2 regions of the Priestia sp. FW507-14D1A genome follow, and region 2 is predicted to be linked to the other one. Evidence: a T-box and tRNA genes for the amino acid it is inferred to sense, from the RefSeq annotation. Region 2 holds a T-box; the other holds one or more tRNA genes.
The links. The T-box of region 2 lies ahead of pheS (phenylalanine--tRNA ligase subunit alpha). A T-box ahead of a tRNA ligase gene usually reads a tRNA of that ligase, here a tRNA-Phe.

Region 1 (9,738 bases), on a different contig from region 2:
TTCTCAAGGCGCAGATACGGTTCTTGTTCAAAAGTTTTTAAAAGAAGATATCACGCAATATGTACAGCGAGCACGCTTTATTGAACATGCAGAGATTTATACAGCAGGTATTGCTATTTCACGAGCTGAACCAAACAAAATGTATGATCAAGTGTTAATTGCGCAAGCTGCAGATACGCTGCTTTCAATCAGCGGAGTGGTTGCTTCGTTTGTTATTTCTAAGCGGCGGGATAATCTAATTGGCATTAGTGCGAGATCGCTTGGAGATATCAATGTACAAGTTATTATGGAAAGTCTCCAAGGCGGAGGCCACTTAACGAATGCTGCTACTCAGCTCCAAGACATTAGTTTGGATGAAGCTGAAGAACGGCTTAAACAAGCAATTGATGAGTACTTAGATGGAGGTAAAAAATCATGAAAGTAATTTTCTTAAAAGATGTAAAAGGAAAAGGCAAAAAAGGTGAAGTGAAAAATGTTTCAGATGGCTACGCACATAACTTCTTATTAAAAAATGGTTATGCTGTTGAAGCTACAGGCGGTAATGTGAAGGTATTAGAAGCACAAAAAAATAGAGAGCAAAAAGATGCAGCTGCAGAACTTCAAGCAAACAAAGAGTTAAAAGCAACTCTTGAAGAACTAACAGTTGAATTAAAAGCAAAATCTGGTGAAGGCGGCCGTTTATTCGGTTCTATCACAAGCAAACAAATTGCTGAAGAATTAAAGAAAAAGCACAACATTAAAGTAGATAAGCGTAAAATTGAATTAAATGATGCAATTCGCGCATTAGGCTACACAAATGTACCGGTTAAATTACATCCGGAAGTAACGGCTACTGTAAAGGTACACGTGACTGAACAAAAATAAACGTACGATTGAAAAATAGGTAAATGATATAAAGGGTTGGCGCGGACTTGTATTTGTTCGCGCCAACATTTATGATGAAAGAAAATACGAAAGAATATAAGAGGGGCATAGAAATATGAGTGATCTTTTTGCTGATCGTCTTCCGCCTCAGAATATTGAAGCAGAGCAAGCGCTATTAGGGGCCATTTTCTTAGAGCCTTCTTCTTTAACCTTAGCATCTGAACTGCTGATACCTGAAGATTTTTACCGGGCATCGCACCAGAAAATCTTTACATGTATGCTGAAACTTTCTGACCAAGGTGAACCGGTTGATTTGGTAACGGTAACGTCTGAATTAGCTGATCAAAAAATCTTAGAAGAAGTTGGCGGCGTATCGTATTTAAGTGATTTAGCTAACTCTGTTCCAACGGCTGCAAACGTAGAGTATTACGGTAAAATTGTAGAAGAAAAGTCGATTTTACGCCGTTTAATTCGTACTGCAACGCATATTGCTTCAGAAGGATATGCAAGGGAAGACGAAGTAGAAGTTTTATTAAATGAAGCGGAAAAAAACATTTTAGAAGTAGCACAGCGTAAAAACAGCGGTGTGTTTCAAAATATCAAAGATGTACTTGTACAAACGTACGATGATATCGAAGTTCTTCACAATCGAAAAGGTGACATTACAGGTATCCCAACCGGGTTTAGTGATTTAGATAGAATGACAGCAGGGTTCCAACGAAATGATTTAATCATTGTAGCGGCCCGTCCATCGGTAGGTAAAACGGCTTTTGCCTTAAATATTGCGCAAAACGTTGCAACGAAAACGGATGAGAACGTAGCAATCTTCAGTTTAGAGATGGGTGCTCAGCAGCTTGTTATGAGGATGCTGTGTGCCGAAGGAAATATTGATGCACAAAGGCTGCGTACAGGCTCGCTTACAGCTGATGACTGGGGAAAGCTTACGATGGCAATGGGATCTTTGTCCAATGCAGGGATTTATATTGATGATACACCGGGTATTCGAGTAGGTGAAATTCGTTCTAAGTGTCGTCGCTTGAAACAAGAAGGCGGACTTGGGATGATTTTAATTGACTACTTACAGCTTATTCAAGGTAATGGACGAAGCGGAGAAAACCGACAGCAGGAAGTATCTGAAATTTCGCGTGCGTTAAAATCTTTAGCTCGTGAATTAGAAGTTCCTGTTATCGCCTTATCACAGCTTTCCCGTGGAGTAGAGCAGAGACAAGATAAGCGACCGATGATGTCTGATATCCGTGAATCCGGAAGTATTGAGCAGGATGCCGATATCGTAGCTTTCTTATATCGTGAAGACTATTATGAAAAAGATACAGAAAATCAAAATATTATCGAGATTATTATAGCCAAGCAGCGTAACGGTCCAGTTGGAACCGTACAGCTTGCCTTCGTAAAAGAGTACAATAAATTCGTTAATCTCGAGCGGCGCTTTGATGATGCAGGAGTGCCGCCTGGTGCATAAAACCTCTCAATATGAGAGGTTTTATTTTATTGTTATCGCATTCGTTCCGCAAAATACGATATATTTGTAATAACTTTTGTTAAATCGTTCGGATTTAATTGACTTTAGCGTGATAAATTGATACACTTATCCATGGTTAAATTATGTCGTAGTGAGCTGTTGCTTACTAAGCGGAGGTGCTTAAGATATGTCTTCAGTCGTTGTAGTAGGAACACAATGGGGAGATGAAGGAAAAGGGAAGATTACAGACTTCCTATCAGAAAATGCAGAAGTGATTGCACGTTACCAAGGTGGGAACAATGCAGGTCACACAATTAAGTTTAATGGTGAAACTTATAAGTTACATTTAATTCCTTCAGGTATTTTTTATAATGACAAAACATGTGTAATTGGAAACGGTATGGTTGTCGATCCAAAAGCGCTTGTTCAAGAATTAAAATACTTACATGATCGCGGTGTAACAACAGAAAACTTACGTATTAGTAACCGAGCTCATGTGATTCTTCCATATCATTTAAAATTAGATGAAGTTGAAGAAGAACGTAAAGGTGAAAATAAGATTGGTACAACGAAAAAAGGTATTGGACCAGCTTATATGGATAAAGCAGCACGTGTTGGTATTCGAATTGCCGATTTACTAGACCGTGAAGTATTTGAAACAAAATTAACACAAAACTTAGCTGAAAAGAACCGCCTTCTTGAAAAAATGTATGAAGTAGAAGGCTTTACATTAGAAGAAATTTTAGATGAGTACTATGATTATGGTCAACAAGTTGCAAAATACGTTGTTGATACATCAGTAGTATTAAATGATGCGTTAGACGAAGGACGTCGTGTACTATTTGAAGGCGCACAAGGTGTTATGTTAGATATCGACCAAGGAACATATCCATTTGTTACATCTTCAAACCCAGTAGCGGGTGGAGTAACAATTGGCTCTGGTGTAGGTCCATCTAAAATCAAACACGTTGTAGGTGTATCAAAAGCGTATACAACTCGTGTTGGTGACGGTCCTTTCCCAACTGAATTAACAAACGAAATCGGTGATCAAATCCGTGAAGTAGGACGTGAGTATGGTACAACAACTGGTCGTCCTCGCCGTGTAGGTTGGTTCGACAGTGTAGTTGTACGTCATGCTCGTCGCGTTAGCGGAATCACAGATTTATCTTTAAACTCAATTGATGTATTAACGGGAATTGAGACATTAAAGATTTGTGTAGCTTACCGTTATAAAGGGGAAGTTATGGAAGAATTCCCTGCTAGCTTAAAAACACTTGCAGAATGTGAACCTGTATACGAAGAGCTTCCAGGTTGGACAGAAGATATTACGGGTGTGAAAACATTAGATGAGTTACCTGATAACGCTCGCCACTACTTAGAGCGCGTGTCTCAATTAACAGGTATTCCTTTATCTATTTTCTCTGTAGGTCCAGATCGTACACAAACAAATGTATTACGTGGTGTATATAGCTAAATAAAAAAGGTTAGCTCCTCGTGAGCTAACCTTTTTTATTGATAATTGGTGCTTTGTTAACAAGATTTTTAAAAAAAGCTCAATAATAAAAAGAAAGTTTTAAAAAAACTATTGCATTCATATTAAATATCATGTTATTATAATAAGCGTCGCTAAGAGATATAACATGAGCCATTAGCTCAGTTGGTAGAGCATCTGACTTTTAATCAGAGGGTCGAAGGTTCGAGTCCTTCATGGCTCACTTTTGTTACAACGTGGCCCGTTGGTCAAGCGGTTAAGACACCGCCCTTTCACGGCGGTAACACGGGTTCGAATCCCGTACGGGTCATTTTTAATATTTTTAATACATAGCATATAGACTGAGGTCCCGTGGTGTAGCGGTTAACATGCCTGCCTGTCACGCAGGAGATCGCGGGTTCGATTCCCGTCGGGACCGCCATTTTGGCTCGGTAGCTCAGTTGGTAGAGCAAAGGACTGAAAATCCTTGTGTCGGCGGTTCGATTCCGTCCCGAGCCATCAAAAAGCATGACTTTATTTAAAGTCATGCTTTTTTCTTTTATTTACATTTAAAAGAAAACGTTATTTGCTTTGTATCTCTTTTGTGGTAATATATTACTTTTGTATTTAGAGATGGTTGAAAATCATATATCTTCATGTATAGTAGAGGATGAACTTGTGACGTTTCAAGGGTTATCAAGTATAATAAAACTACGGTATTCAAACAGTATGAATACTATCTTTTATATTTTGCTTCAACTAATAAAGGAGAACGATGATCATGGATAAACGTATTTTAGTCGTAGATGACGAAAAGCCGATTGCAGATATTTTAAAGTTTAATTTGCAAAAAGAAGGTTACGAAGTATTTTGTGCTTATGATGGCGTAGAAGCACTTGAAAAAGTGGAAGAAGTACAGCCTGAAATGATTTTATTAGATATTATGCTTCCTCAGAAAGATGGAATGGAAGTTTGCCGAGAAGTGCGCAAAAAATATGATATGCCAATTATCATGTTAACAGCAAAAGACTCTGAAATTGACAAAGTTTTAGGTCTAGAATTAGGTGCAGATGATTATGTAACTAAGCCATTTAGTACGCGTGAATTATTAGCACGTGTAAAAGCTAATTTACGTAGACATCAACAGGTAGCTGTTCCAACGGAAGAAAGCGAAACGAATGAAATTACGATTGGAGCACTTGTTATTCACCCAGATGCTTATATCGTGTCTAAGCGCGGAGAAACGATTGAACTGACTCACCGTGAATTTGAGCTGCTGCATTATTTAGCGAAGCACATTGGACAAGTCATGACGCGTGAACACTTGCTTCAAACTGTATGGGGTTATGACTATTTTGGTGATGTGCGTACGGTAGATGTAACAGTTCGAAGATTACGTGAAAAAATTGAAGATAATCCAAGCCATCCAATGTGGATTGTAACAAGACGTGGAGTAGGCTATTATTTACGCAGCCCAGAGCAGGAGTAATTTTAGATGAAGAAAGTAAGGCTCCTGCAATCTATTCATTTAAAGTTTGTATTGATTTATGTGCTGCTTATTTTAATTGCGATGCAAATTATTGGGGTCTATTTTGCACGACAATTAGAAAAAGAATTAGTTAACAACTTTCGAACGTCTCTTCAAGAGCGGACAGACTTGCTGACGTATAACATTGGACAAGAAATGGTGAAAAATCGTGATGATGATTCACCCACTCTTGAGGAAGACTTAAAGACTATTTTACGAGATTTTGCTTCAAGACCCAATTTAGCTTCAAATGATATGAATGACATCTCTGAAGTAAGAGTCATTGACCAAAATAGAAGAATCATTGCTACATCGAACTCAAATCCTCAACAGATCATAGGTAAAAAGACTAATGATTTAGCGATTACAAATGCGTTGTTAGCAGGAACGAACTCTGATAATGTATTTGTTGATCAAAGCGGACAGCGAATTAGAGTTATGATACAGCCTATTCGTTTACAGGATAAAGTAGGTGCCAGTCAATCAAATTCAACTAATAAAAATGGAAAAGTTCAGTCTAGCGAAGAAATCTTAGGTGCTATTTACTTAACAGCTTCCATGGAGCCTGTTTACGATCAAATGAGTAATATCAATCAGATCTTTAAGGCAGGTACGGTGATTGCTCTTTTTATTACAGCTATTTTAGGCGTGTTTTTAGCTCAGACGATTACTCGTCCAATGTCTGAAATGAGAAAACAAGCACTTGAGATGGCCAAAGGGAATTTTACGAGAAAAGCTAAAGTATACGGGTATGATGAGATTGGTCAGCTAGCTCTCACATTCAACAACTTAACAAGAAAGCTTCAAGAAGCACAGGCAACTACAGAAGGGGAGCGCCGTAAGCTTAGCTCGGTATTAGCTCATATGACGGACGGCGTTATTGCGACGGATCGAAAAGGAAGAGTAATTTTAATTAATGATCCAGCTGCAGCTATGCTAAATGTTTCACGTGAAACGGTTTTGTCTGACCCAGTTGTTTCTCTATTAGATCTTGAAGAAACGCATACGTTTGAAAGCTTGCTTGCTAATCAAGAGTCATTAATTTTAGACTTTAGTACAAAATCGGATCCCTTTATTTTAAGAGCTACCATTTCCGCTATTCAAAAAGAGACCGGTTTTATTAACGGGATTATCATTGTCTTGCATGATATTACAGAGCAGGAGAAAATTGATCAAGATCGCCGAGAATTTGTAGCGAATGTTTCACATGAATTGCGTACGCCGTTAACAACGATGCGCAGTTATTTAGATGCGCTTGCAGAAGGAGCATGGCAAGATAAGGACTTAGCTCCAACATTTTTAAATGTAACGCAAACGGAAACAGAACGAATGATTCGTCTCGTTAACGACTTGCTTCAATTATCTAAGCTAGATAGTCAAGACTACCGATTTAGTCGTGACCCAATCAATTTTGTGAAGTTCTATCATTACATCATTGATCGCTTTGAAATGACAATTGAACAAGGTATTTCGTTCGTGCGCGACTTGCCAAATGAAGCAATCTATGTCGCTATCGATCAAGATAAAATTACACAAGTATTAGATAACATTATTTCCAATGCAATAAAATATTCACCTGAAGGCGGAACCATTACGTTTTCAATTGCTCAGCATACGCATGAAATTGTTGTGAGCATTAAAGACCAAGGTATGGGAATTCCAAAATCAAATTTAGCTAAAATTTTCGAACGCTTCTATCGTGTAGATAAAGCACGAACGCGTAAATTAGGCGGAACAGGATTAGGGCTTGCTATTGCCAAGGAAATTATTGAAGCACATGATGGACGCATTTGGGCAGATAGTCAGGAAGGAAAAGGAACAACGATTTACTTTACTCTTCCGATTGAAAGTGAGAATGATGACGAATGGGAATGAGATATGAACATATCAAAACGGCCATCTTAGTTGTTCTCGTCGCTTCCAGTTTAATTATGACGTATCATATATGGACGTATCAGCCTTCTTATAAGGTCATTTCAAAAAATCAACATTTGCAGGAAGTTGAAGTGAGTTCAAAAAGTAAAATAGAAGATCATATTCTTCCAACAGAAGTTCTCTATCATCGAAACGACAATCACTACATGTCTCACGACGAAGATGATGTAAACAAATGGGTAAATGAAATGAAAAAGTGGAAATTTTCGAATGTGACGGACGTTTCGGATGCTATTTCTCCTGATGGATTTTTAAATTATGTCCATGGAAGTAATTCTATTGAAGTGTTGTATCCAGACGCGCTACCTTTGAAAACGTTTCAACAGCTTTTTTCATTTTCTCAAACGTCTTTGCCTAATCAAACATTTGACCGTGTACTCATTAAAATTAAGCGTACACCTTCCTTTTTCGTGAGCGTGTATCTTGTGAATTATGAGCAAAAAAAGATTTATTCGGTTACAGTCAAGAATTTGGCCAAAGATGATATCAAAGAATTAGAAGATAAAATGAAACGTACGTATGCCCCGAGCTTTGTATATAAAGAAAACAAAAATCGGTATATTTTCCTTCCGGAAAATAATATCACGATGAATAGTGAAGTCTACTATACGAGCATGAGGCATTTAGATATTGAAAAATATAAAGAAGCGCTTTTTAACAACCCAGACTATGCACGGAAAGAAACGTCTACAAACCGAGATGTCTACACCGAAGGTACAAAGGTGATTAATGTTAATACGAAGACAGATGTGATGGAATATGTGAATCTTGTAAATTCCACGACCGAAGTAATGGAAGATTATAATTTAATAAATCGCAGCTTTAGCTTCGTTAATGACCACGGCGGCTGGACGGAATCTAATTACAGGTTCAACAGCTGGAATCGTATTACAAAAGAAATTAGCTACCGTTATTATAAAGATAACTATCCAGTGTACAGCAATCAGGGAATGACTGAAATATATCAGAGATGGGGAAATGCGGAGATTTTAAATTACCGTCGTCCTCTTTATCGTTTTGTGAGAGTACAGGATTCGAGTGTAGAAAAGCTGCAGTCATCTCAAAAGGTGATTCAATTAATTGAAAAACACCAAAACTTTGACCCGAATCTGTTAAAAGATATTTCAATAGGCTATCAGCTAGAAGAAGTGTCACAGCAGCCGAAAACCGGTGAAAAGACGGTTGAGTTTAATTCTAATTCTGTCAAACTCGTTCCTTCTTGGTTCTATTATTATAATAGCAAGTGGTATCGAATTGCACCGCCGACCGAAGGAGGCGATAACGATGGATTGGAATAGAACAAAAACCATCTTTATTTTCACTTTCTTGATTCTTAATATTTACTTAGGCTATCAGATTTTTAAAACTCATCAAGAAGATCAGTACTCTCTATTTGTAGAGTCGAGCGTTGAAGAACAATTGACGAGTGAAGGCATTGAATATAAACATTTATCTACAGATGTGAAGGAAGCTTCGTCGTTAAATGCCAAAAGCAAACTGTTTAAAGATGAAGATTTAAAAAAGTTAAAAGAACAAAAAGCAACGCTGCTTGAGGAAAAAACAATTCGAAGCGTATTAGACAAACCTTTTTCAGTACCTGAAAAAAGTCCCGAAGCAAAGCTAAGTCAATTTCTAAAACGGTATGTGATCTCAGGTAAGGATTATGAGCTATGGAATGTTAACAAAGAGAAAAAAACAGTTACATTCTTTCAAAAATATAAGAAGCATAAAATCTTTGATAATGAAAATGGCATGATTGTTGCTCATTTAAATGATAAAGGTGAAATTATTTCTTATGAACAAACGATGCTAGGTTCTGTAAAAACGTTAGATGATGAGCAGGATGTTTTAACGCCTTTAAAAGCATTGGAAAATTTGTTTTTGAAGGGTGAATTGAAAAAGAAAGATTCTGTAACAAAAGTAGAGTTTGGGTACTATACGTTTGATCTGCCGCTACTAAATTCTCAAGTTTTAGCACCAACTTGGCATGTTATTGTAAATGGAGATACGAGTTATTTTGTAAATGCCTTTGAAGGGCAGATTATTAAAAAAGGAAATAAATAAGTATTTGGAGTGAGATAAATGAGCCTGCATTTCAGCGTGCTAGCGAGTGGGAGCACAGGAAATGCGATTTTAGTAAGTGATGGAGAACATTCCTTACTAGTTGATGCAGGGCTGAGCGGAAAACAAATGGAAGCTCTATTTCAACAAGTAAATCGCAATATCCCGGATTTATCAGGAATTTTAGTGACTCACGAACATAGTGACCATATTAAAGGACTAGGTGTTCTGGCACGTAAATATAAGCTCCCTATTTTCGCAAATGAAAAAACGTGGAACGCAATGGATGGCTTGATCGGCAACATTGATACGGAACAGAAGTTTCACTTTGAAATTGGCCAAACGAAATCGTTTGGTCAATTGGAAGTGGAGTCTTTTGGCGTTTCGCATGATGCTGCA
Region 2 (9,738 bases):
GAAAATTATTCATTCCGTCTATCTTACCGTGACCCTGAAGATACAGAAAAATACTTTGATGATGATGCAATGTGGGAAAAAGCACAAAGCATGTTAAAAGACGCAATGGATGAGCTTGACCTTGATTATTATGAAGCTGAAGGCGAAGCGGCATTCTACGGTCCAAAACTAGATGTTCAAGTTAAAACGGCTCTTGGTAAAGAAGAGACGCTATCTACGGTTCAACTAGATTTCTTACTTCCTGAACGATTTGATTTAACGTATGTAGGGGAAGACGGAAAACAACATCGACCGGTTGTTATTCACCGCGGCGTGGTGTCAACAATGGAACGTTTTGTAGCTTTCTTAATCGAAGAATACAAAGGAGCTTTCCCAACGTGGTTAGCACCTGTACAAGTTCAAGTGATTCCGGTATCACCTACGGTTCACCTTGAGTATGCAAAAGAAGTGCAAGAACAGCTTCAGCTTGCCGGTATTCGTGTGGAACTTGATTCTCGCGATGAGAAAATTGGCTATAAAATCCGTGAGGCTCAAATGCAAAAAATTCCTTATATGCTTGTTGTAGGGGATAAAGAGGTAGAGGATAAAGCAGTAAACGTACGTAAATATGGTGAGCAGAATTCAGAAACAGTGGATTTCCAAGCCTTTTTACAAAATGTAAAAGCAGAAGCATCTCGTTAATGAAAAAAGCAGAGAATTGAAATTCTCTGCTTTTTTATCTAACATTTATAAAAAACTATTGCATAAATGTTTTTCCTTTGATACAATAACTTTTGTTGTTAAAAAAGAACGAAATCATTGACTTTTGTCTTTGTTGATACTATAATAGCTTAAGTAATTGAATACTTGTTTATACAGAAGAAGAAGCACCCGCTTCTCACCTGAGTGACGCATAGAGCAGTTAGCAGGTACATCGTATCTTAATTAAAACGATAGAAGTGTGGGTGCAGTATGTACTCACACTTTTTTGTGTGAGTTAATAATCGGTCTAAGCAAGCGTATTCGCTCATTAAACCTTGGAGGTGGCTACTTATTAGCAAGGACATGATGGTAAACGAGGGCATTCGAGCTCGCGAAGTTCGTCTAATTGATCAAAATGGTGAACAATTAGGAATTAAATCAAAAAATGAAGCATTAGAAATTGCTTCACGAGTAAATCTTGACTTAGTAATGGTTGCTGCAAATGCGAAACCGCCGGTATGTCGTATTATGGACTACGGTAAATTCCGCTATGAGCAACAACGTAAAGAAAGAGAAGCTCGTAAAAACCAAAAAGTTGTAAACTTAAAAGAAGTTCGTTTAAGTCCAACAATTGATGAACATGATTTTAACACTAAACTTCGTAACGCACGCAAGTTCCTTGAAAAAGGTGACAAAGTGAAAGCGTCTATTCGCTTTAAAGGTCGTGCCATTACTCATAAAGGGATTGGCCAAAAAGTACTTGAACGTTTTTCACAAGCTTGCGAAGATGTAAGTTCAGTTGAATCGGCTCCTAAAATGGAAGGCCGCAGCATGTTCTTAGTCTTGGCACCTAAAAACGAGAAGTAATAGAACGAGGAGGAACACCCCATGCCAAAAATGAAAACACATCGTGGCGCTGCAAAGCGTTTCAAAAAGACTGGAAGCGGTAAATTAAAACGTGCTCGTGCTTACACAAGCCATTTATTCGCTAACAAATCTACAAAACAAAAGCGTAAATTACGTAAAGGTTCTTTAGTAAGCAAAGGTGATTTCAAACGTATCCGTCACTTATTAGATAACATTAAGTAATTTGGGTTGAGATAGAAACAATACAGGAGGTAAACAATTATGCCACGCGTAAAAGGCGGTACAGTAACACGCAAACGTCGTAAAAAAGTTTTAAAATTAGCTAAAGGTTTCTTCGGTTCGAAGCATAGATTATATAAAGTTGCTAATCAGCAAGTTATGAAATCTCACATGTATGCTTATCGTGACCGTCGTCAGAAAAAACGTGACTTCCGTAAATTATGGATCACACGTATTAATGCAGCTGCTCGTATGAACGGTCTTTCTTACAGCCGTTTAATGCACGGTTTAAAATTAGCAGGTATTGAAGTTAACCGCAAAATGCTTGCTGACTTAGCTGTAGCTGATGAAAAAGCATTTGCTGAATTAGCAACTGCTGCTAAAAAAGGCTTAGATAAGTAATGAATATAAAGTCTCGTCATCTTTAGATGATGAGGCTTTTTTGCTATCGGAGGACATATCATGAATGAACTGCTGCTTACCTATTTTATTGTTATTAATATCGTAGGGGTAGGAATGATGTATAGAGACAAACAAAAAGCGAAAAGACATGAGTGGAGAATTGCCGAAAGTACACTGTGGACGGTAGCTGCTGTCGGGGGAGCTCTTGGAGGACTGATTGGTATGTATTGCTATCGTCATAAAACGAAGCACACATCGTTTACAGTAGGTTTTCCTATTCTTGCTGCTCTTGACTTACTTTTCTTTTTTGTTATCAGCTGAGCACAAATGATTTTGTGCTCAGTGTAAAAATTCTCGAACGGGGCTTTTCCAGCGAATAGGAGCATTTGGATACATGTCGTGTACGTGGCTTTCCAGCAGCTTGAAATCTTGTTTTTGCAGTTCATGTAATCGAGATGGATCTGTTAACACCATTGTAATTGACACAGATTCTGGTTCATTGGGATTGCTGTATTTTTCTCCTTCAAATAAAATACCTTTATACGTTAGTAGAAAATTTTTGCGGATATTCGTTTTTTCGTCAACAACAAAAAATTGCTGATGTTCCTGTGCTGCTACAAGCTTCCGCTTTGGACTGCGAAAATGCTGAACCAGCTTTAATAGTGTGTAAGCAACAAGCGCGAAAATGAACACGCGAACGAAAACAATAACAAACATAACGCTCCCTCCTTTACAAGGCACAGTTTTCTTACTTTACGTTCGAGTTTCTAAAAAGTTTCATGATTTTTGATATAATTTCTTTATTGGTTTAAAAAGAAGAAGATATACATAATTACAGGAGTGATTACATTGAATTTACAACAGCTATTTACCATGCAGCGCCAGCTGGATCAGCATATAGAGGATAAGCATGAGCTTCATAAGGAAGATTTGATTCCGAGAAAGCTTTTAGCACTGCTTGTCGAAATGGGAGAGCTGGCAAACGAAACGCGCTGCTTCAAATTTTGGAGCGTCAAACCTCCGGCTGAAGACGCTGTTATTTTAGAAGAATTTGTGGACGGCGTACATTTTATCCTTTCTTTAGGGGTTGAAAAAGGATACGATGATTTAACTGAGTTACCAAATGCAAAAGCAAGTGATTCAAAAACAGCACAATTTTTACAGGTATTTGCACAAGTTGTTGCTTTCGAGCAGGATCAGTCGAAAGAAAACTATGTGGACATGTTTGTATCTTACATGACGCTTGGCGATATGTTTGGTTTTTCCGCTGAACATATTGAAGAAGCATACATCTCAAAAAATGAAGTGAATTTTAAACGCCAAGAACAAGGATACTAGAAATAAAGGGATGGGAAATTTTACTTCAACCTCTTTTTAGCTATAATAGAGGTATACATATGAAAGGGGTAATCCATATGACAAAGTTAGATGAAACATTGACAATGCTTAAGGCACTAACAGATGCAAAAGGAATTCCTGGAAATGAGCGTGAACCGCGTGAGGTTATGAAGAAATATATTGCACCTTATGCAGATGAAGTAACGACGGATGGGCTAGGCAGTTTGATTGCAAAAAAAGTAGGCAACGAACAAGGGCCTAAAATTATGGTAGCCGGTCACTTAGATGAAGTAGGCTTTATGGTGACTCAAATTGATGAACGCGGCTTTATTCGTTTTCAAACGGTAGGCGGATGGTGGTCTCAAGTTATGCTTGCTCAACGCGTAACCATCGTTACGTCTAAAGGAGAGATAACAGGGATTATTGGCTCAAAGCCTCCTCATATCCTGCCTCCAGAAGTTCGTAAAAAGCCAGTTGACATTAAAGATATGTTCATCGATATTGGTGCCTCTAGCAGAGAAGAAGTAGCGGAGTGGGGAGTGAAGCCTGGTGATCAGGTTGTTCCTTATTTCGAATTTACGGTTATGAACAACGAAAAGATGCTGCTAGCGAAAGCCTGGGACAACCGTATTGGCTGTGCAATCGCTATCGATGTATTAAAAGCTTTAAAAAATGAAACACATGAAAATGTTGTGTATGGTGTAGGAACGGTGCAAGAAGAAGTTGGACTTCGAGGTGCAAAAACATCCGCTAACTTTATTGAACCGGATATTGCATTTGCTGTTGATGTCGGTATCGCTGGTGATACACCTGGTGTTTCTGATAAAGAAGCATCTTCTAAAATGGGAGATGGTCCGCAAATCATTTTATATGATGCTTCCATGGTTTCTCATAAAGGACTTCGAGATACAGTGGTAGATGTGGCAGATGAATTAAATATTCCATATCAATTTGATGCAATCGCTGGAGGCGGTACGGACTCAGGTTCTATCCATATTTCAGCTAACGGGGTTCCAGCACTTTCGATTACGATCGCAACTCGTTATATCCATTCTCATGCAGCGATGCTTCATCGTGATGATTATGAAAATGCAGTTAAATTAATTGCCGAAGTAATTAAACGCTTAGACCGAAATACGGTGAACGCAATTACGTATAATTAAAAAAAGCTCATTCTCCTAGGAGAATGAGCTTTTTGCTGTACATAGGAAAAGGCTATTTATTTTAAACCGTTTTCAAGCGTTGTCAGAATTTCTTCTTTTTCTGATTCTGGAGACTTTTCCCAAAGCACCTCAAATAAAACACCAAGTCCAGGGAGCATTTTTTCTTCACCGCTTTGAATAGCGTCAGAAATTGTAGCTTCAAGCTCTTCTTTTGAGTTTCCTGAAACGTTTGCAATAACAGCATTTCGTAAATTAAGATCCATCATTTTCACCTCAGCTATCGTAAAGTTACCAATAGCTTTTGTTTTCTTTGCGATTTCTATGTACAATAAAGTGAAACTTATCTAATGATTATTGAGCAAAATGTAATCGAACTATTTATTTTTGTATAGATAAAGGAGTTATGTTTGTGAAACAAATTGATTCAGTTAAAAATCCGCAGGTAAAAGCGTGGAAAAAGCTGCATAATAAAAAAGACCGTGATAAGCAGGGCCTTTTTATGGTAGAAGGCTTTCATTTAGTCGAAGAAGCTATCAAAAATAAGGATTGCGTAAAGGAACTAATTATACGCGAACCGATTGAAGTACCAGCACAGTGGAACATAGATGGTATTGAAATAACCGTTGTAAACGAAGCAATAATCAAATTGTTATCTGACACCGAAACACCTCAAGGAATTATCGCTGTGTGTTTTCAAACGAAGCATGCAGAAATCATTCATACAGCACAGAAAGTATTGCTTTTAGATGCGGTGCAAGATCCAGGTAACCTAGGTACGATTATTCGAACTGCTGATGCTGCCGGAGTGGAGGCTATTATCGTTGGAGAGGGCAGCGTGGATGTGTACAACCCAAAAGTTGTTCGTTCAACGCAAGGAGCTATTTTTCACCTTCCAATTGTAAAAGGTGATTTACTCGAAATGATTTCACTGTTAAAAGAAAGAGGAATAGCTGTTTACGGCACGTCGCTACAAAATGGAAAGGTCTACACACACGTAAAACCTTCAAACGAATTTGCGCTGATTGTGGGAAATGAAGGAAACGGCGTAAGCCAGAAAGTGCTGGAACAAACGGATCAGAATCTGTACATTCCCATCTATGGAAAGAGCGAGTCGCTAAATGTTGCCATGGCTTCTGGAATCTTACTTTATTATTTACGCGGAATGTAGTTGCATCGAGAACGTGTTTTCACTATAATAATACAATAGTTACATATGTAAAAAACGATGAAAGAGAGCAGTAGCTTATGGCCATTTATGCAGGGAGAAAATGCCGTGACTGAAAGCATTTTTATAAATGTAATAAGTGAATTCACCTCTTGAGTTGACACTTAGACCATCTTACATAGATGTAAAGGTGTTCCGGAGATTCCGTTAACTTGAATGAAGTGAACTGTATACGTCTGTGTATATAGTTAACAAGGGTGGTAACGCGACTAATCCTCGTCCCTTTTTTGGGAGGAGGTTTTTTTATTTGTCATTTTTTACGTTAAAAGGAGGAATAAGTGATGAAAGAACGTTTACAAGAACTTCAACAAGAAGCAATTGCAAAAGTCGAAGCAGCAAGTGCTTTAAAAGAATTAAACGACGTACGCGTAGCTTATTTAGGAAAGAAAGGCCCTATCACAGAAGTACTTCGCGGTATGGGAAAACTTTCAGCTGAAGAGCGTCCTGTAATGGGAGCACTTGCAAATGAAGTGCGTGAAGCTATTGCATCTAAAATTGAAGAAAAACAAACGGCGTTAGAAGCAGCCGAGGTAGAGCGTAAACTCGCTTCAGAAACAATCGACGTAACGCTGCCAGGACGCCCTGTTAAAGCAGGTACGCATCACCCGCTAACAAGCGTGGTTGAAGAAGTAGAAGATTTATTCTTAGGAATGGGCTATGAAGTAGCAGAAGGACCGGAAGTAGAGCAGGACTACTATAATTTCGAAGCGCTGAACTTGCCAAAAGGTCACCCAGCGCGTGATATGCAAGATACGTTCTATATTACGGAAGAAACGCTTCTTCGTACGCATACATCAACTGTTCAAGCTCGTGTTATGAACAAGAATGAAGGCAAAGGACCTGTTAAAATTATTTGCCCGGGTAAAGTGTATCGCCGCGATGATGATGATGCTACGCATTCTCATCAATTCATGCAAATTGAAGGTCTTGTAGTAGACGAAAATATTCGTATGAGCGATTTAAAAGGCACGCTTGAAGTATTTGTGAAAAAGATGTTCGGTGCAGACCGTGAAATTCGTCTTCGTCCAAGTTTCTTCCCTTTCACTGAGCCGTCTGTAGAAGTAGACGTATCGTGTGCAAAATGTGGAGGTAAAGGCTGTAATGTATGTAAACAAACAGGCTGGATTGAAATTTTAGGAGCCGGCATGGTTCATCCAAATGTCCTTGAAATGGCTGGATACGATTCAACTAAATATCGTGGGTTTGCTTTTGGAATCGGTGTAGAGCGTATTGCTATGTTAAAACACGGCGTGGATGATATTCGTCATTTCTATACAAATGATGTTCGTTTCTTAGATCAATTTAAACAAGTATAAAGGAGGGACTACGATGTTTGTATCTTATCGTTGGTTACAAGAGTATGTTGACTTATCAGGCGTAACGGCAGAAGAGTTAGCAGATAAAATCACAAAAAGTGGAATTGAAGTTGAAGGTGTAGAAAACTTAAATAAAGGCATCAGCGGAGTAGTAATTGGTCACGTTGTAGAACGTGAACAGCATCCAAATGCTGATAAATTAAGCCGCTGTCAAGTAGATCTTGGCGGAGGAGAAATCGTTCAAATCGTGTGCGGAGCACCGAACGTGGCACAAGGTCAAAAAGTAGCGGTTGCAAAAGTGGGAGCTGTACTTCCAGGTAACTTTAAAATCAAGCGTGCTAAGCTTCGCGGTGAAGAATCGAACGGTATGATTTGTTCTCTTCAAGAGCTTGGCATTGAAAGCAAGCTTGTGGCAAAAGATTATCAAGAAGGCATCTTCGTGTTCCCAAGCGATGCTGAAGTAGGAGCGGATGCACTAGATGCATTAAACTTAAACGATGAAGTATTAGAGCTAGGGCTAACACCAAACCGTTCAGACTGCTTAAGTATGTTAGGTGTAGCACATGAAGTGGCTGCTATTTTACGTCGTGAAGTGAAGTATCCGTCAGTAAACGTGCAAACGTCTGATGAGCAAGCAGCTGATTATCTTTCCGTTAAAGTAGAGGCAAAAGAAGACAATCCGCTTTACGTAGCGCGCGTTGTGAAAAACGTAAAAATTGCTCCGTCACCATTATGGATGCAAACGCGTTTAATGGCAGCTGGTATTCGACCTCATAACAACGTTGTTGATATTACCAACTATATTTTGCTTGAATACGGCCAGCCGCTGCATGCTTTTGACTATGATCGTCTTGGTTCAAAAGAAATTGTTGTACGTCACGCGTCAGAAGGCGAAAAGTTTGTAACACTTGATGATCAAGAGCGCGTATTAAAAGGCAATCAGCTTGTCATTACAAACGGCAGTGAGCCGGTAGCTCTTGCAGGTGTAATGGGCGGAGCGAACTCCGAAGTAAAAGACGATACGGTAAATGTTCTCATTGAATCAGCTTACTTCAAAGGCTTAACGGTTCGCCAAGCTTCAAAAGACCACGGTCTTCGCAGTGAGGCAAGCGCTCGTTTTGAAAAAGGAATTGATCCTAACCGTACGCGTGTAGCTGCTGACCGCGCAGCAGAATTAATGGCTGAATACGCTTCAGGTGAAGTGGTAAGCGGTACTGTAGAAGTAGATACACTAACTGTGGAACCTGCTGTTGTAGCTGTGTCACTTGGCCGTATTAACGATGTGCTTGGTACAGAGCTATCAATGGAAGAAGTACAAGACATTATGAACCGTCTTCAATTTGAAAACAAAGTGGAAGACGAAACCATTGTTGTAACAGTGCCAACTCGTAGAGGCGATATTACAATTGAAGAAGATATCGTCGAGGAAGTAGCGCGTATGTATGGCTATGACAACCTTCCTACAACGCTTCCTGTAACAGTGGCAACTCCAGGAAAACTAACAGAGTATCAGCTTGGACGCCGTAAAGTTCGCCGTTTCTTAGAAGGTGCGGGACTAGCACAAACAACAACATATTCGCTAACGAGCGCTGAAAAAGCTACTCAGTTTGCACTAAATGCAACAAGTACGATTGGTCTAGCAATGCCGATGAGTGAAGATCGCAGCATCCTTCGTCAAAGCTTAGTGCCTCATTTGCTAGAAGCAGTGAAGCATAATAATGCTCGCCAGTCGGATTCTATTGCACTATACGAAACAGGCTCAGTGTTCTTATCTAAAGGTGAAGGAGAATTACCGGATGAGCAGGAGCGCGTAGCTGGTGCAATCACGGGTCTATGGCATGCTCACGGCTGGCAAGGTGAAAAGAAAGTCGTTGATTTCTATGTGATTAAAGGTGTACTAGAAGGGTTATTTGCACAGCTTGGTTTAGAGAAACGAATCTCATATGCTCCTGTTAAAAAAGACGGTATGCACCCTGGACGTACAGCGGCTGTATGGTTAGATGAAAAAGAAATTGGATACGTAGGTCAAGTTCATCCTATTGCTCAGAAACAGTATGGTCTTCGTGAAACATACGTATTTGAATTACACCTTCAAGAGTTATTAGCTGCAGATGTCGAAGAAGTTCGTTATTCAGCTATTCCAAGATTCCCATCTATTACACGTGATATTGCACTTGTGGTAGATAAAAACGTTCTTGCAGGAGAAGTTCAGCGCGTCATCTATACGACGGGCGGAGAACTTTTAAAAGACGTGACGGTATTTGATCTATATGAAGGCGAGCGTATGGAAGAAGGCAAGAAATCTGTAGCTTTCTCTTTACGATACTTAGATCCTGAACGTACATTAACTGATGAAGAAGTAGCAAAAGCACATGGTGCAGTGTTAGAGGCTGTAGAAAAAGAATTTGGTGCAACGCTTCGTTCATAAGAATAAAAAAAGAGATGTGGATTTCCACATCTCTTATTTTTTAGCTAATTTTAAAGCTTTTTCCGTATTAGCAAAATGAATTTTAGCTAAGGAGTTCAG

Region 1: it encodes a tRNA-Phe, which carries the amino acid that the T-box ahead of pheS (phenylalanine--tRNA ligase subunit alpha) is inferred to sense. The anticodon was not compared.

Annotation. Positions count from the first base shown of each region.
Region 1 is NZ_JBYSWQ010000004.1:27,400-37,137, forward strand. It holds gene AC3WJG_RS15825 (DHH family phosphoesterase) at 1-418, shown strand, start outside; gene rplI (50S ribosomal protein L9) at 415-864, shown strand; gene dnaB (replicative DNA helicase) at 980-2,344, shown strand; gene AC3WJG_RS15840 (adenylosuccinate synthase) at 2,532-3,818, shown strand; tRNA gene AC3WJG_RS15845 (tRNA-Lys) at 3,987-4,059, shown strand; tRNA gene AC3WJG_RS15850 (tRNA-Glu) at 4,075-4,146, shown strand; tRNA gene AC3WJG_RS15855 (tRNA-Asp) at 4,182-4,257, shown strand; tRNA gene AC3WJG_RS15860 (tRNA-Phe) at 4,262-4,334, shown strand; gene yycF (response regulator YycF) at 4,597-5,304, shown strand; gene walK (cell wall metabolism sensor histidine kinase WalK) at 5,311-7,218, shown strand; gene AC3WJG_RS15875 (YycH family regulatory protein) at 7,209-8,576, shown strand; gene AC3WJG_RS15880 (two-component system regulatory protein YycI) at 8,563-9,342, shown strand; gene AC3WJG_RS15885 (MBL fold metallo-hydrolase) at 9,361-9,738, shown strand, end outside.
Region 2 is NZ_JBYSWQ010000001.1:1,408,495-1,418,232, reverse strand. It holds gene thrS (threonine--tRNA ligase) at 1-681, shown strand, start outside; ribosomal protein L20 leader region at 853-975, shown strand; gene infC (translation initiation factor IF-3) at 1,045-1,548, shown strand; gene rpmI (50S ribosomal protein L35) at 1,570-1,770, shown strand; gene rplT (50S ribosomal protein L20) at 1,810-2,169, shown strand; gene AC3WJG_RS07770 (DUF1294 domain-containing protein) at 2,230-2,490, shown strand; gene AC3WJG_RS07765 (hypothetical protein) at 2,509-2,886, opposite strand; gene AC3WJG_RS07760 (dUTP diphosphatase) at 3,019-3,507, shown strand; gene AC3WJG_RS07755 (M42 family metallopeptidase) at 3,585-4,670, shown strand; gene sspI (small acid-soluble spore protein SspI) at 4,727-4,933, opposite strand; gene AC3WJG_RS07745 (TrmH family RNA methyltransferase) at 5,074-5,838, shown strand; T-box leader at 5,887-6,122, shown strand; gene pheS (phenylalanine--tRNA ligase subunit alpha) at 6,177-7,211, shown strand; gene pheT (phenylalanine--tRNA ligase subunit beta) at 7,225-9,639, shown strand; gene rnhC (ribonuclease HIII) at 9,673-9,738, opposite strand, start outside.